4 regions of the Kitasatospora sp. NPDC057738 genome follow, and region 1 is predicted to be linked to each of the others. Evidence: riboswitches for the same ligand, from Rfam matches in the RefSeq annotation. Region 1 holds a riboswitch; each other region holds the start of a gene.
The links. Region 1 has a riboswitch for cyclic di-AMP ahead of ACFVGO_RS00995 (peptidoglycan DD-metalloendopeptidase family protein). Riboswitches for the same ligand answer to the same signal wherever they lie in the genome.

Region 1 (4,152 bases):
ATCCGTTTGCCGAGGCGCCCGGCGCGCGCGGACAGCGCCAGCATCAGCACGGTGATCGGCACCAGGGCGAAGCCCGACACCAGCGGCGAGAACCCGGACACGATCTGGAGCTGCACCACCAGCAGGAAGAAGACGCCGCTGAACGCCGCGTACACGCACAGGGTGACCAGGTTCACCGCGGTGAACAGCCGGGAGGAGAACAGCCCGAGCGGCAGCATCGGTTCGGGGGCGCGGCGCTCGACGGCCACGAAGGCGACGCCGAGCGCCACCCCGATCACCCCGCTGACCCAGACCGCCGGGGACAGGCCCTCGCCGGCCGCGGTCAGCGCGTAGGTGATCGCGCCGAGCGCGAGGGCGGCGAGCACGGCGCCGAGCACGTCGAAGCGGCCGGTGGCGGCCTCGTCCCGGGTCTCCGGCACCGACCGGGTGGTCACCGCGATCACGGCGGCGGCGAGCGGCAGGTTCAGCAGGAAGATCCAGCGCCAGCCGGGGCCGTCCACCAGCCAGCCGCCGAGGAAGGGGCCGATCGCGGCGGACACCCCGCCGAGGCCGGACCAGAGCCCGACCGCGGCCGAGCGGTCGTCGGGGTGGAAGACGGCCTGGAGCATGGCGAGCGAGCCGGGGGTGAGCAGCGCCCCGCCGATGCCCTGGACGGCGCGGGCGGCGATCAGCACGTGGATGTTCGGCGCCGCGGCGCAGGCCGCGGAGGCGATGGCGAACCAGACCACGCCGATCAGGAAGACCTTGCGCCGCCCGTACCGGTCGCCGAGCGCGCCGCCGAGCAGGATCAGGCCCGCCAGGGTGAGCAGATAGGCGTTCAGAGTCCATTGCAGGGACGCCAGGGAGGCGCCGAGGTCGGCGCCGATCCGGGGCAGGGCGACGTTCACGACGGTGCCGTCGAGCATCGCCATGCTCGAGCCGAGCACGGTCGCCAGTAGTACCCAGCGACCCTGCGCGGTGCCCAGGCGCAGGGTGCCGGCCTCGGAGGTGGCCACGGGCGAATCCTGCGCTGCCGGGGCGCACGTGACAAGGGTCACCGGTGGGTGTGTTGACGGTCGGCGGTGCGTGAACGGGTGGCTGCGTTCCGTCGCCGATCTCGGCGCAGGGTCGTGGATCAGTGGCGGGGGGTGAATGGGTTGTGTACGCACCGTGGGGTCCGGTCTGCGGAGGGTCACCGGAACGGGGGAGATGGTTGCCCTTTCAAGAGATCGACATTGCTTCACCCGAACGGATGGGTTTTAGTTCAGCGACCGCCCGGCCAGTCCGGACGGATCCACCGGGTGGAACGCCGAGTCCTGCCGCTGCCCGGTGGTTCGAAACGAACTCTGTACGGCAGGAGCGGGGGACCCACAGGTAAGTCGCCGGACCGGAGTTCGCGCCTCAGGGCGCGGGCGTCCAGGACCGGCTAGGGGTGAAGCCGCGCATGCGGCCGGGCAACTCCAGCCCGAACCCGACAGCTCACCTCGCAGGCGTCGGAGAGGAAAATTCCATGCCTGCTCAGGCTCGTCGTATCGCCCTGCCCCGCGCCGCCCGTATCGGCATCGCGACCGCCGTCACCGGTGTCTCCTTCGCCCTCCCGCTCGTCACCGCGGTGAGCGCCCAGGCCCACACCGTTCCGGCCGCCCCGGCCGCGCAGGCCGCCGCCTCCACGGACGCCAAGCCGGCCGCGCCGGCCGCTGCCCCGGCCACCCCGGCCGCGCAGGAGAGCTACCGCGTCGTCAGCGGAGACACCCTGTCCAAGATCGCCGACGCCAAGAACGTCGAGGGCGGCTGGCACGCGCTGTACGAGCAGAACCGCTCGGTCGTCGGTGCCGACCCGAACCTGATCTTCCCGGGCCAGCAGCTCGCGCTGTCGGGCCACGCCGCCGCGCCGGCCGCCGACGCCGCCCCGGCCAAGCCGGCCGCCCCGGCGAAGCCCGCCCAGCCGGCCGCCCCGGCGACCCAGGCCGCCAAGCCGCAGGCCCAGGTCCAGGTGAAGACCGAGGCCGCCAAGCCGTCCGCCCAGCTCCAGACCCAGCTGCAGGTCGCCGCTCCGGCTGCGGTCGTGACCGCCACTCCGGTCGCCGCCGCCACCTCCGGCTTCGTCGCCCCGCTGGCCAACCCGAGGCTCGGCACCGCCTACGGCGTGGCCGGCTCGATGTGGGCCTCCGGCCACCACACCGGCCAGGACTTCGTCGCCTCCACCGGCACCCCGCTGCGCGCCGTCGCCAACGGCGTCGTGGTCAAGGCCGGCAACGGCGGCGCCTACGGCAACGAGGTCGAGATCAAGCTCGCCGACGGTCACTACGCCGAGTACGCGCACCTCTCCTCGATCGGCGTGAGGATCGGTCAGGCCGTCACCGCCGGCCAGCAGATCGGCCTCTCCGGCGCCACCGGCAACGTGACCGGCCCGCACCTGCACTTCGAGATCCGCAACGGCTCGGAGTACGGCTCGGACATCAACCCGGTCGCCTACCTGCGCGCGCACGGCGTCGCGCTCTGATCCGGGGCCGCTGAGCGCCGAGGGTTTTCGGAACCACCGCTGCTGCGGGGCGAATCGATCCTCCGGGATGGTCATGTCGGGTGACCGCTCGACCGGGTGATCGCCGCACGGCGGACATGGGCGCGGGACACGCCCAGGCCGGCCCGGCCGCACGAGGACCTCCTCGTACGGCCGGGCCGGCCGCTGCCGTTTCCGGGCCCGTCCGGTCGTGCCCCGGCCGTCCGGCGGGTTCCGGAGCGTCGTTCGACCGGTCGAACGCGGCGTCAACCCGACTGCTCCGGAGGGCCGTCGGCCCGATCGCGGGGCTGCTCCGGCGCGCCATGCTGTCGGACGGTCAGCGTCCGGCCGGTCCGGCGGTCGGGCGGGTCCGGGAGGCGAGGAGGCCGGATGGCGGTCCGGAGCGGGGACGTGGCGGGGGAGAAGGCCGGGCGGGAGCGGCCGGGGACGGGCGGCGTCGACCGGCTGAAGGCGGACTCGGTCGGCCTGGTCGGCGTGGTGTTCATGGCGCTCGCCACCGCCGCCCCGATCACCGCGATGACGGGCAACCTGCCGATCATCGTCGGGCAGGGCAACGGCGCCGGCGCGCCCGCCGCGTACGTCGTGGCGACCGTGGTGCTGACGGTGTTCTCGGTCGGGTACGTGGCGATGGCCCGGCACATCACCGCGGCCGGCGCGTTCTACGGCTACGTCTCGCACGGGCTGGGCCGGGTGGTCGGGATGGCCTCGGGGCTGCTCGCGGTGCTGGCGTACGTCGTCACCGAGGCCTCGGCCCTCGGCTTCTTCGCGTACTCGCTGCGCGGACTGGTCCGTTCGCAGCTGGGGGTGGACCTGGGCTGGGGCTGGTACGCGCTGTTCGGGGCGACGGTGATCGGGGTGATGGCCTGGTTCGACCTGCACCTGACGGCCAAGGTGCTCGGGGTCGCGCTGGTGCTGGAGATCGGGGTGCTGGGGGCGGTCTCGTTCGCGGTGCTGTTCTCCGGCGGCGGGCCGGACGGGATCGTGGTCGGGGCCGTGAACCCGCTGAACGCGCTGAGGGGGGTGGGTGGTTCGGGCGCGGCGGCGGCCGGGCTCGGCCTGTTCTTCGCGTTCTGGTCCTGGGTGGGATTCGAGTCCACCGCGATGTACGGCGAGGAGTCCCGCGACCCCAAGCGGGTGGTGCCGCGGGCGACGCTGGTGTCGGTGATCGGCGTCGGGCTGCTCTACGTCTTCGTGTCCTGGATGATCGTGTCCGGCAACGGCGTCGGGCGGGCGGTCGCGGTGGCGAGCGGCGCCGTGCCGGGCAAGGACGGCAACAGCCTGTTCTTCGACCCGCTCGGCGCGCACCTGGGGGCCTGGGCGGTGAAGGTGTTCCAATGGCTGGTCGTCACCGGCTCGTTCGCCTGCGCGATGGCCTTCCACCAGTGCGCGGCCCGGTACCTGTACGCGATCGGCCGGGAGGGGCTGCTGCACCCGGCGCTCGGCCGCACCCATGCGCGGCACGGTTCGCCGCACGTCGCCTCGGTGGTGCAGTCGGTGATCGCGGTGGGGCTGGTGGCGGGGTTCCTGGCGGCCGGGATGGACCCGTACGCGCACCTGTACACGCTGCTGGCGCTGCTCGGGACGATGGCGATCCTGGTCGTGCAGACGCTCTGCTCCTTCGCCGTGGTCGGGTACTTCCACGTGCGGGGGCG
Region 2 (4,152 bases), on a different contig from region 1:
AGGGCCGTCCGGTGGTGGTGGTGTCCACCGACCGGGAGGTCGCGGACGGCGTGCGGAAGGCGGGCGCGCGCCCCGTGGCCTCGGTGCTGCTGCTGAACCGGCTGGCGCGCCCCTGACCCCGAGCGGCCGTGCGATGCCTGGTCAGGAGTGGTTCCGGGATGGTGTGCGGGTCCCGTGTCGTCAGTGTGCGGACCGGAGTTCACACCTTCGGGGGAGTGGCAAAACGGATAGATCTTCACTAGGGTCTGGCGTCAAACCTATTTTCCGGAATCTCATCCCATCAGGTGAGTCCGTTGGAAGAAGGAGCAGGACCCTTGGCCTCCCACCGCCGTCCCAAGCAGCCGAGCCGCGCGCGGATCTCCGTGCTCACCGCTGCTGCTGCGACCGCGGTCGCCCTCTCCGCCCAGGTGGCCGCGCACGCCGCGCCGCAGCCGAACAAAACGGACGTCAAGGCGCAGATCGACCAGCTCCAGGAGGAGCAGGAGCAGGCGGCGGAGAAGTACAACGGCGCCAAGGAGCGGGCCGACCAGCTGCGCAAGCAGGCCGACCAGCTGCAGGACCAGGTGGCCCGCAGCCAGGAGCAGATGACCCAGCTCCAGGGCGGCCTCGCCGAGGTGGCGGGCGAGCAGTACCGCACCGGCGGCATCGACCCGTCCGTCCAGCTGATGCTCACCTCCGACCCGTCCGGCTACCTGGAGAAGGCCTCCACCGTCCAGCAGGCCAGCAGCAGCCAGGCCGAGGCGCTCAAGGGGCTGCTGGACCAGCAGCGCCGGCTGGACCAGGAGAAGGTCGAGGCCTCCGCCGTGCTCGCCTCGCTGGACACCACCACCAAGGACCTGAACCAGGCCAAGGCGGACGTCAACACCAAGCTGAAGGCCGCCCAGGACCTGCTGAACTCGCTGAGCGCCACCGACCGCGCCGCGCTGAAGGCCCAGCAGGCGCAGGACGACCGCGCCTCGCGCGGCAGCGACCGGGTCGACCTCAGCAGCCTGCCGCCGGCCAGCGGCTACGCGGCCGTGGCGATGGCCAAGGCGATGAGCAAGCAGGGCTCGCCGTACGTGTGGGGCGCCACCGGCTCGACCACCTTCGACTGCTCGGGCCTGATGGTCTGGGCGTACGGGCAGGCGGGCGTCTCGCTGCCGCGCACCTCGCAGGAGCAGGGCCACTACGGCACCCGGGTGCCCTCGCTGGACCAGGCCCAGCCGGGCGACCTGGTGGTCTACGGCAACGACATGCACCACGTCGGGATGTACATCGGCAACGGCATGGTGGTCCACGCGCCGCACACCGGTGACGTGGTGAAGGTGATGAAGGCCGACGCGATGTCGATCAACACCATCCGCCGGGTCTGACGGCCCGACACGCCCGCGGGGCCCTTCCGGGGGCTGTGAAAAGCGCCACCCCTCGTTCGGGGGTGGCGTTCGGCTTTCCGTCCCTTCGCGACCACATGCTGAGAACTGATCAGCCATCTGTGTGCCAGTGGTCACCATCGGTCATTTTCACAGAAGAACTTGGGAAATCTTTGGTCTTTTTTCTGACAAGGATTTGAACCGATCACGGTTCAGTTACTAGGGTCGTGCCCTGAACCACCGCACTGTCGATCGCCCAGCCAGGGTGGCGGCGGTGGTTACCGTCGAGTTCGTGAGGCAGCGGGGCAGGTCGAAGCGACTGCCCGACAGGGGAGCCCAGTGTTTTGGGGGCGCTGCGGAGCGGAGCCGGGGAACCACGTTCCTCCGGGGTGAATCGACGCCAGGTCGGCCGATGGAACGGCCGTGAGGCGTCGTAGGGCATGCTTCCGGCCCGAACCCGTCAGCTCACCCGGTAGGCGGACGTAGGAAGAAGGAGTCCGCCTTCGTGGCGTCCCATCGTCGTCCCAAGCCCGCAGGCCGCGCCCGGGTCTCGATCCTGACCGGTGTCGCCGCGGCAGCCGTCGTCCTCTCCGCGCAAGGCGCCCACGCCGACCCGCAGCCGACCAAGGAACAGGTCAAGGGGCAGGTCGACCAGCTCAACGAGCAGGCCGAGATCGCGACCGAGAACTACAACGCGGCCCAGGCCAAGCAGCAGGAGCTGGAGAAGCAGGTCTCCGGCATGCAGGACCAGGTGGCCCGTCAGCAGGCCCAGGTCACCGAGCTCCAGGGCGGCCTGGCCGAGATCGCCGGCGAGCAGTACCGCAACGGGGGCATATCCCCGACCGTCCAGCTGATGTTCTCCTCCAGCCCGGACACCTTCCTCAGCCAGGCCGACGCGCTGAACCAGGCCGGCAGCACCCAGAAGGGTCAGCTGAAGGAGCTCCAGGAGCAGCAGCGCAAGCTCGACCAGGACCGCAACGAGGCCCAGGGCAAGCTCGCCGAGCTGGAGTCGACCACCCAGCAGCTGAAGGCCTCCAAGGAGGAGGTCCAGGGCAAGCTGAAGGCGGCCCAGGACCTGCTCAACACGCTGACCGAGCAGGAGCGCCAGGCGCTGCGCCAGGCCGAGGAGAAGGCCGCGGCCGACGCCAAGGCCAAGGCCGACGCCGCCCAGGCCCAGCAGCAGCAGGCCGACCGCGCCTCCCGCGACAACAGCCGCGGCGACCTCGCGGCCGGCTCGACCGCCTCGGCCGGCTCGACCGCCTCCTCCCCGGTGAAGGTGGCCCCGGGCAGCTCGCGCGGCGCCGCCGCGCTCTCGGCCGCCGCCTCCAAGATCGGCAGCCCGTACGTCTGGGGCGCCACCGGCCCGGGCTCCTTCGACTGCTCCGGCCTGATGGTCTGGGCGTTCAACCAGGCGGGCGTGTCGCTGCCGCGCACCTCGCAGGCGCAGGCCTCGGCCGGCACCCGGATCGGCTCGGACATCTCCCAGGCCCAGCCCGGCGACCTGCTGATCTTCTACACCGACGCCCACCACGTCGGCATCTACGCGGGCAACGGCCAGGTGCTGCACGCGCCCAAGCCGGGCGCGTCGGTGCGCTACGAGGCCGTCACCAACATGCCGCTGGCCTCCATCGTGCGGGTCTGATCACCGCTCGGACGTTTCCAGGCCCGGCCTCCCCCAGGGGAGGCCGGGCCTGCGGTTTTTCCTGCGGCTTTTCCCGAGGGCCGATCAAATGTCCGACAACAGCCTGAATATTCGGGTTGGCAGGGGTTTGGACTCGCTTGCCCTGACTCGCTAACGTCTGCCACCGGACTCCCGCTCGACGGCCGCCCGTCCCGGTGCGGCGGCGGGAGCCGCGCCGCAGGATTGGAGCCGCTGCCGCCATGCCCGTGCACCGCCGTTCCCAACTGCTCGCCCGGGCGCTGGTGCTGACCGCGGCCGCCGCCACCGCCCTGGGTGTGGCTGCCGGAGGCAGCGCCCAGGCCGCCCCCGGCAGCCCCGACCCGGGCGACCGCCAGGACGTCAAGACGCAGGTGGAACAGCTGTACGACGAGGCCGAGCAGGCGTCCGAGAAGGCCAACGCGGCGCAGGAGGCCCAGCGGCGGCTCCAGGGCGAGACCACGATCCTCCAGGGCGAGATCGCCGTGGCCCAGGACCAGCTCAACGGGCTGCGGGGCGACCTCGCGACGGTGGCCGGGGCCGAGTACCGCGGCGGCGGGATGACCCAGACCGCCCAGCTCATCCTCTCGCCCGACCCGGAGGGCTACCTGTCCCGCGCCCGCGCCCTGGGCCAGGCCGCCGCGCGCCAGCAGGAGACCCTGCACGAGCTGGTCGCCCGGCAGCGCCGGCTCGACCAGCGCCGGACCGAGGCGGCCGGCAAGCTCGACGAGCTGGACCGGACCCGCCGCTCGCTCGCCGACAGCAAGCAGCAGATCCAGCAGCGGCTGGCCAGGGCGCAGAAGCTGCTGAACGGTCTGGGCGCCGCCGAGCGGGCCCGGCTGACGGTCCAGGACGCCCGGGACGCCGAGCAGCGCGCCACCCGGGGCACCGACCGGCTGGACCTCGGCACCGCCCCGCCCGCCTCCGAGCGCGGGGCCGCCGCGCTGGCCGCCGCGGTGCGGATGATCGGCTCCCCGTACGTCTACGGGGCCACCGGCCCGCACGCGTTCGACTGCTCCGGTCTGATGTACTACAGCTGGCGGCAGGCCGGAGTGACCCTGCCGCGCACCTCGCAGGCCCAGGCGTACGCCGGGCAGCGGGTCAGCCTGTCCGAAGCGCGACCGGGAGACCTGGTGATCTTCTACC
Region 3 (4,152 bases), on a different contig from region 1:
CGGCCCCCCGATGATGGAGCACGGCGGTCGGTCAGACCGCCAGGTGGTCGAACTCCCCGTCCTTGGCCCCCAGCAGCAGGGCGGCGATCTCGGCCCGGGTGTAGATGAGGGCCGGGCCGTCCGGGAACCGCGAGTTGCGCATCGCCACATCGCCGCCGGGCAGGGCCGCGAACTCGACGCAGTTGCCCTGGGAGTTGCTGTGCCGGCTCTTCTGCCAGACCACCCCCTGGAGATCGGCGGCGGCCATCCCGTTGTAGGTGTCGTACGAGCCGTGCGTGTCCTGCGAGTCGTGCATAGAAATCTCCCGAAGAGCTTCCGGAGTTGTCGTCCAGCGCGGCGCCCCCGGCACCGTCGAAACGAACGGACCGGCCCCGTACCGGTCCGGCACAACGCCTCACTTGACGCGATGATAGCTGCAGTGCACGTGCATCAGCACGGGACGTTGCAGGTGCACGTGGCCTTTTGTCCGCAGCCGCGAACTCTTCACGGACCCTTCTCCTGACGGTACGTAAACGGACATAGCCGATGAATCGTCGGGCGCGCGATAACCGGCCGTGAGCGCCTCCCCGCTGAATGTTGATCTTCGAATGCCGGGAGTCGCACCCCCGTGACCCTCCGTCAAACCATCCTCATGCTGTGAGACATCTCACGCGCCCCAGGTGCAACGCCGGCCCCCTCGGGTCGCGTCGAGGCAACCACCGGCGGTCGCGCGGGGATTGGGAGCGGAATGTCCGGATTGTAGGCAAAGTGCCCGGACCGGCGCCGGAGACGCACCGGGCTCCGGACCGCGACCGCGTGAAACCCACTCGGCAGCCGACTGCAAGCCGGACGGGCAGATGTCCTACGATCTCCGGCATGAGCACCGCAGCCATCCCGGGCGCGCCACTGCCCGTCCGTACTCCAGGCTCCCGTGCGCGGGGGCGCCACCGTCGTCCCGAGCGCCCCGAGATCCCGGCCGGCGCCCCGGCCCTGGTGCTCGCCGTGCCCGCGACCGCCGGGCCCGAGTCCCGCTCGGTCGTCGAGGAGTTGCTCTCGATCGTCCGCACCGAGCAGAACGGCGTCCGGACCGCGGTCGGCTACCTGCCGGGCAACGGCGGCGAGGGCGCGGGCGGCGAGGACCGCACCGTGGCCGAGCTGCTGGCCATGGCGGCCGAGGCCGGGCTGCCGACGCCCGTCCTGGTCCCGCTGGTGCCCGGCCCGCACACCTTCCTGACCGAGCTTCACGCGCTCGCCGCCGAGTACGGCGCGCCCGTCACCGACCCGCTGGGCCCGCACCCGCTGCTGGCCGAGGCCGTGCACGTCCGGCTGTCCGAGGCCGGGCTGGCCCGGGCCGACCGCGCCCGGCTGTTCGCCATCGCGACCGCCGCGGACGGCGTGGTGCTGACCACCGTCGGCGGCGAGGACGCGGCCGCGGCGGCCGGCATCACCGGCGTGCTGCTGGCCGCCCGACTGGCCGTGCCGGTCGTCGCCGCCGCGCTCGACGTGCCCGGCTCGGTGGCCGCGGCCGTCAACCACCTCAGGGACACCGGCTCGCAGCGCCCGGCGCTGGCCCCGCTGGTGATCGGCCCGGAGGCGGACTCCGAGCTGCTCGCCACCGCCGCCGAGGAGACCGGCTGCCCGTCGGCCGCGCCGCTGGGCTCGTACCCGTCGGTCGGCCAGCTGATCGCCTCCACCTACCTGGCGGCGCTGCCCGCGCCGTCCCCGGAGGACCTGGCACGGGCCGAGGCGGAGGCGGCGGCCGCCGCCGAGGCCGAGGGGGCCCTGGAGGGCGTCCGCGGCGCCCACGCGGCCTCCCAGGGGCCCGCAGGGCGGTAGTCGACGTCGCGCGCCGGTTCGCGCGCTCCGAAGGGCCCGGAACGGCATGCGTTCCGGGCCCTTCGGTTTTGCTCCGCCCGCCCGTGGCCGTCCCGCGCGGAAGTCGGACGGCGGCGAAGTGGAATGTCCGTTCTGGCCTTTTTGAAAGGAAATAGGAAACGCGGTCGCGGGCGCTCGCACCACAGCCGCCGCATCATCCGCCGGGGCGCTCCGGCCCGCGATTCGACGCGCCGTCACACCACTTCTGAAGTGCTGCCAGTTGTGGGCTTCCACAACAGGGTTGCTTGAAAACGATCATTTACGATCATGGAGAGCGGCAATTTTGGCAGTTCCCACTAAACCGTGATGCGCATCACAGCCATTTGCAGTTTGAACTTAAGTCTGATTAACGTGCTCCCCGTTCGTGACCACACGAACCCGGTTCATCCGCGACGCCGAGTCCTGCCGTCGGATGTCCTGGCAGCGCGAAATCGCACCACGGCAGGAGCGGGGGACCCACAGGTAAGTCGCCCCGGACCGATCTCCGGAACGGTCCAGGGCTAGGGGTGAAGCCGCGCCCACAGCGCGGCCGGGCAACTCCAGCCCGAATCCGACAGCTCACCTCGCAGGCGTGGGAGAGGACCGCGTCTTCATGCTGCCCACCAACGGCACTCGTCTGTCCAGCCGCACCCGTCGCGTGATCGCCGCCCTCGGCGTCGCGGGCGTCGGCCTCACCGTCCCCTGCATCGCCTCCGGCACCGCCTCCGCCGCCACCGTCGCCACCTGGGACAAGGTCGCCCAGTGCGAGAGCGGCGGCAACTGGAGCATCAACACCGGCAACGGCTTCTACGGCGGCCTCCAGTTCACCTCCAGCACCTGGTCCGCCTTCGGCGGCACCGCCTTCGCGGCGCGCGCCGACCTGGCCACCAAGGACCAGCAGATCGCCGTCGCCGAGAAGGTCCTCGCCTCGCAGGGCCCCGGCGCCTGGCCGGTGTGCTCGGTCCAGGCCGGCCTCACCAAGGGCGGCGCCGCGGCCGCCGTCGACACCTCGGCGGGCTCCACCGCCGGCTCGACCACCGCCAAGCCCGCGCAGCCCGCGCAGAGCGCCAAGCCGGCCGCCCCGGCCGCCAAGCCCGCTCCGCAGACCCAGGCCCCGGCCGCCAAGCCCGCCGCGCCCGCCCAGGACGGCACGCAGGCCAGCACCGACTCCACCGCCTCCGGAAACCGGAGCGACTGGGTCCAGAAGCGCCAGCAGCAGGCCCAGAACGGCGACTACACCGTGGTCGAGGGCGACTGGCTGTCCGCGATCGCCGACCAGCACAAGGTGCAGGGCGGCTGGCAGCGGCTGTACGAGCTCAACCGCGGCACCCTGACCGAGGGTCCGGACAGCATCTACCCGGGCCAGCAGCTGTCCTTCGGCGGCAACGGCCAGGCCCAGGCCGGCCAGTCCGCCACCGGCAAGTCCGGCTCGGACTTCACCTGGTTCGACCGCTCGCAGAAGTCCGGCCAGTCCGCGAACGGCGGTGCCGTGAACGCCCAGCCGACCGCGCAGGCCCAGACCCCGGCCGCCAAGCCGTCCACCAAGCCGGCCGCCAAGCCCGCTCCGCAGACCCAGGCTCCGGCCCAGACCCAGACCCAGACCCAGACCCAGACTCCGGCCGCCACCGGCAGCATGGCCGCCGCGGTCTCCTTCGCCGAGTCGAAGGTCGGTCAGGCGTACGTCTACGGCGGCACCGGCAACGGTGGCTGGGACTGCTCCGGCCTGACCCAGGCCGCGCTGCGCGCCGCGGGCGTCTCCGTCCCGCGCGTCGCCGCCGACCAGGCCGCCGCCAGCACCCACGTCTCGCTGGACAGCCTCCAGCCGGGCGACCTGCTGTTCTGGTCCAACAACGGCAAGGACTCCGGCGTCTACCACGTCGCGATCTACGTCGGCAACGGCAAGTACGTCGAGGCCGCCAATCCGAGCTCGGGCGTCCGCGAGCAGAGCATCGCCAACTGGGCCCCGGACTTCGCCGGCCGGGTCTGAGAACGGCGAACAGCCGACGGACGGCGGACGACGGATAACAGCTGACAGATAACAGATTTCATCATCTGTCAGCTGTCGTCCGAACGTTGACCGCCCACGCCCCCGGGGAGAGTCTGGTCGCTCCTCCCCGGGGGTTCCGGCATGCCTCCGGCCGTACCTCGTGGCAAATCCCCGCGGTGAAGCTCCGTGCTGAATCCCCACGGCGAATCCCCATGGCGAAGCCCCTGCTGAATCCCCACGACGAATCCCCGTGGTGAATCCCCGCCCCAACGGGCATGCTGCTGCTCTGCACCCGAGGAGGAGTCACATGGCCCAGGTCACCGTCACCCTCG
Region 4 (4,152 bases), on a different contig from region 1:
CCCGCTGACCCGCATGGCCTGCTCCTCCCTGTGGACGACACCGCACCGGCGCCCACGCGTACTGCGGAGGATCGTAGGCACGTCCTGACCCTCCGCAACAGGGATTACCCCGCAGGTGACCAGGCTCACGCCCGCACCGCGGCCAAGAGTCGGCCAAGAGCTGTCCATTGACCGTCCGCGGACAGTCAACGGGCCGTCCATGAACCGTCCATGGGCCGTCCACGGAACATCGGCAGGACGGCCGCGGACCGTCGGCGGGAGGAGCGGCGGCCCGCCGGAGCGGGGCGTGCCCGTCGCACCGGATACGGTCGGTCCATGCCAGCTCAGCCCGACTCCGCCCGGCCCGCCGCCACGCCGTCCGACGCCACCGCCCCGCAGCTGTTCACCTGGGAGTTCGCCTCCGACCCGTACCCCGCCTACGCCTGGCTGCGCGAGCACGCCCCGGTGCACCGCACCACGCTGCCGAGCGGGGTGGAGGCCTGGCTGGTGACCCGGTACGCGGACGCCCGGCAGGCGCTCGCGGACAGCCGGCTGTCGAAGAACCCGGCGCACCACAGCGAGCAGGCGCACCGCACCGGCCGGGTGGGCATCCCGGGGGAGCGGCAGGCGGACCTGATGACCCACCTGCTGAACATCGACCCGCCGGACCACACCCGGCTGCGCAGGCTGGTGTCGAAGGCGTTCACCCCGCGCCGGGTGGCGGAGTTCGAGCCGCGGGTGCAGCAGCTCACCGACCGGCTGATCGACGGCTTCGCGCAGCGCGGTTCGGCGGACCTGATCCACGAGTTCGCCTTCCCGCTCCCCATCTACGCGATCTGCGACCTGCTGGGCGTGCCGGCCGAGGACCAGGACGACTTCCGGGACTGGGCCGGGATGATGGTGCGCCACACGAAGCCGGGCCACGGCGGCGGGCAGCGCGGCGGCGTGGGGCGGGCGGTGAAGCGGATGCGGGCGTACCTGCTGGAGCTGATCCACCGCAAGCGAGCGGACCTCGGGGACGACCTGATCTCGGGCCTGATCCGGGCCAGTGACCACGGTGAGCACCTGACCGAGAACGAGGCCGCGGCGATGGCCTTCATCCTCCTGTTCGCGGGTTTCGAGACCACCGTGAACCTGATCGGCAACGGCACGTACGCCCTGCTGCGCAATCCGGAGCAGCGCCGGTTGCTGCAGGAGTCGGTGGCCCGCGGGGAGAGCGCGCTGCTGGAGACCGGGATCGAGGAACTCCTGCGATACGACGGGCCGGTGGAGATGGCGACCTGGCGGTTCGCGACCCGTCCGCTGACCATCGGCGGGGTGGACATCCCGGTCGGCGACCCGGTGCTGGTGGTGCTCGCCGCGGCGGACCGCGACCCGGCCCGGTTCGCGGCCGAGAACACCCTGGACCTGGCCCGGACGGACAACCCCCACCTGGGCTTCGGGCACGGCATCCACTACTGCATCGGCGCTCCGCTCGCCCGCTTGGAGGGTCGTGCCGCGCTGACCACGCTGCTTTCCCGGCTGCCCGATCTCCGGCTCGCGGAAAACGCGGACGACCTGCGGTGGCGCGGTGGTCTGATCATGCGTGGGCTGCGCGAACTCCCGGTGGAATTCAGTCCGGAGCGCCGTTCCCCGCACGCCTCTCCGCAGACCCCTCCGCACGCTCCTTCGCAGGCCTCTCCGCAGGCCTCTCCGCACGCTCCTTCGCAGGCCTCTCCGCAGGCCTCTCCGCACGCTCCCGCCACGCCTCCGACGTGCTGAGATCGCCCTGACGGGACGTCGCGAACCACCTGCCGACGGGGGTGTGAACACCCATCAATCCGGACATAACACCGCCGTTGGTAGGCGATCGAACACGCGCCGTAATTATTGTGTGATATCGACGATATGAGCTTGTGATTGGTCTGATGATCTGTCTACTCTCCCTGGAGTTCGCAGCTGCGGACCTCGTACGCGGAACGCCGAGTCCTGCCCGCCGCGTCACGGGAAACCGACCAGAACCCTGGGCAGGGGCGGGGGAACCAGGTTTGTTGCCGTCTCCCCACGGCTTGGGGTGAAGCCGCCCGAGCGGAATCGTTTCCGCATACGGCGGCCGGGCCACCTCCCGGTCCGAACCCGACAGCTCACCTCGCAGGCGTGCGGAGAGGGACCTCTTCATGCTGTTCGTTGGAACTGGCCGTCACCGTCGTCGCACCCAGGCCGAGAAGGCCATCGCCGTCGCCGGTGTGGCCGGCGTCGGACTCGCGATGCCGCTCCTCACCGCCACCGGCGCCTCCGCAGCCCCCGCCTCCACCTGGGACGCCGTCGCCCAGTGCGAGGCCGGTGGCAACTGGAGCATCAACACCGGCAACGGCTTCTACGGCGGCCTCCAGTTCACCTCCAGCACCTGGAAGGCGTACGGCGGCACCGCCTACGCGCCGCAGGCCAACCAGGCCAGCAAGGCCCAGCAGATCTCGGTCGCCGAGAAGGTGCTGGCCTCGCAGGGCCCGGGTGCCTGGCCGGTCTGCTCCCAGAAGGCCGGTCTGACCAAGGGCGGCGCCCCGGCCGCGGTCGACACCTCCTCGGACGCCAAGCCGCAGTCCGCGCCCAAGCAGCAGACCCCGAAGCCCGCCGCCAAGCCGGCCGAGAAGCCGGTCGCGCAGCAGCCCGCCGCCCAGAAGCAGGCCTCGAAGCCCGCCGCGCAGCCGGTCCAGCAGGCCGCCCCGCAGCAGCAGGCGCAGCCGCAGACCCCGGGCTTCTCCGGCAAGGCCGGCTGGGACGCCGACGCCAAGGTGTACTGGTACCAGAGCAACGGCGCCTGGTACTGGACCAGCCACCAGAGCGTCTACCAGCAGTACGCCGGCCAGGCCGCCGCCCAGCCGCAGTACGCCCCGCAGGCCGCGCAGTCGGCCCCGCAGGCCACCGGCCACGACTACACCGTCCGCGCCGGTGACACCCTGTCGACCATCGCCGCCGCCCAGGGCGTGTCCGGAGGCTGGCACGCGCTGTACGAGCAGAACCACGGCACGGTCGGCGGCGACCCGAACCTGATCATGCCCGGCCAGGTGCTGCACCTCGGCTGAGCCGGCCCGCTCGACGCCTGCCCGCCCGCCGCCGGCCCGCCCGCCGCGCCCGGTGCCGACGCCGCCTCACCCCGCCGTCCGAAGGGGACCGGTCCTACCGGTCCCCTTCGTCCGCATTCGACCGCTCCGGTGGGACAAGCTGGGACAAGCAGGTGAACTACCGGTGGGTAGTGGGGCCACACGCTGAGACGGGACCGAGGCGGACGTGGCCCCGGGAGCCCGGGCGGTTAGGCTCTGGTCGTAACGACTCCGCAATCGTCCTGCTGACAGCACCACCGTCAGACCGGACCCTGCTTCCGCAAGGAGATGCCTCGTGCCGTCCATCGATGTCGTCGTAGCCCGTGAGATCCTCGACTCCCGCGGCAACCCCACGGTCGAGGTCGAGGTCGGCCTCGACGACGGCAGCACGGGTCGTGCCGCTGTCCCGTCGGGTGCTTCCACCGGTGCCTTCGAGGCGCTGGAGCTGCGTGACGGTGACAAGAACCGCTACTTCGGCAAGGGCGTCGAGAAGGCCGTCCTGGCCGTCATCGAGCAGATCGGCCCGGAGCTGGTCGGCTACGACGCCACCGAGCAGCGCCTGATCGACCAGGCCATGCTGGACCTGGACGCCACCCCGGACAAGTCCTCGCTCGGCGCCAACGCCATCCTGGGCGTCTCGCTGGCCGTCGCGCACGCCGCCTCCGAGGCCAGCGACCTGCCGCTGTTCCGCTACCTGGGCGGCCCGAACGCGCACGTCCTGCCGGTCCCGATGATGAACATCCTCAACGGTGGGTCGCACGCGGACTCCAACGTCGACATCCAGGAGTTCATGATCGCCCCGATCGGCGCGGAGTCCTTCTCCGAGGCCGTCCGCTGGGGCGTCGAGGTCTACCACACGCTCAAGGGCGTGCTGAAGGAGCGCGGCCTGTCCACCGGCCTGGGCGACGAGGGCGGCTTCGCCCCGAACCTGGACTCCAACCGCGAGGCCCTGGACCTCATCGTCGAGGCCATCGAGAAGGCCGGCTACGTGCCCGGCCGTGACGTCGCGCTGGCCCTGGACGTCGCCTCCTCCGAGTTCTACGAGGACGGCGCCTACCAGTTCGAGGGCAAGGACCTCACCGCCGCCGAGCTC

Region 2: it holds a riboswitch for cyclic di-AMP, as region 1 does, so the genes downstream of both, ACFVGO_RS29895 (NlpC/P60 family protein) here and ACFVGO_RS00995 (peptidoglycan DD-metalloendopeptidase family protein) in region 1, are expected to answer to the same signal.
Region 3: it holds a riboswitch for cyclic di-AMP, as region 1 does, so the genes downstream of both, ACFVGO_RS16105 (transglycosylase family protein) here and ACFVGO_RS00995 (peptidoglycan DD-metalloendopeptidase family protein) in region 1, are expected to answer to the same signal.
Region 4: it holds a riboswitch for cyclic di-AMP, as region 1 does, so the genes downstream of both, ACFVGO_RS26925 (transglycosylase family protein) here and ACFVGO_RS00995 (peptidoglycan DD-metalloendopeptidase family protein) in region 1, are expected to answer to the same signal.

What each region holds. Positions count from the first base shown of each region.
Region 1 covers NZ_JBHVJT010000001.1:231,820-235,971, reverse strand. The annotation lists gene ACFVGO_RS01000 (MFS transporter) at 1-995, opposite strand, end outside; cyclic di-AMP (ydaO/yuaA leader) riboswitch at 1,287-1,487, shown strand; gene ACFVGO_RS00995 (peptidoglycan DD-metalloendopeptidase family protein) at 1,490-2,482, shown strand; gene ACFVGO_RS00990 (APC family permease) at 2,870-4,152, shown strand, end outside.
Region 2 covers NZ_JBHVJT010000067.1:15,188-19,339, reverse strand. The annotation lists gene ACFVGO_RS29905 (NYN domain-containing protein) at 1-116, shown strand, start outside; gene ACFVGO_RS29900 (NlpC/P60 family protein) at 315-1,352, shown strand; cyclic di-AMP (ydaO/yuaA leader) riboswitch at 1,691-1,844, shown strand; gene ACFVGO_RS29895 (NlpC/P60 family protein) at 1,855-2,991, shown strand; gene ACFVGO_RS29890 (NlpC/P60 family protein) at 3,231-4,152, shown strand, end outside.
Region 3 covers NZ_JBHVJT010000025.1:13,831-17,982, forward strand. The annotation lists gene ACFVGO_RS16095 (DUF397 domain-containing protein) at 32-295, opposite strand; gene ACFVGO_RS16100 (hypothetical protein) at 856-1,815, shown strand; cyclic di-AMP (ydaO/yuaA leader) riboswitch at 2,269-2,439, shown strand; gene ACFVGO_RS16105 (transglycosylase family protein) at 2,426-3,820, shown strand; gene ACFVGO_RS16110 (hypothetical protein) at 4,128-4,152, shown strand, end outside.
Region 4 covers NZ_JBHVJT010000055.1:15,607-19,758, forward strand. The annotation lists gene ACFVGO_RS26915 (SDR family NAD(P)-dependent oxidoreductase) at 1-15, opposite strand, end outside; gene ACFVGO_RS26920 (cytochrome P450) at 316-1,740, shown strand; cyclic di-AMP (ydaO/yuaA leader) riboswitch at 1,962-2,130, shown strand; gene ACFVGO_RS26925 (transglycosylase family protein) at 2,136-3,041, shown strand; gene eno (phosphopyruvate hydratase) at 3,355-4,152, shown strand, end outside.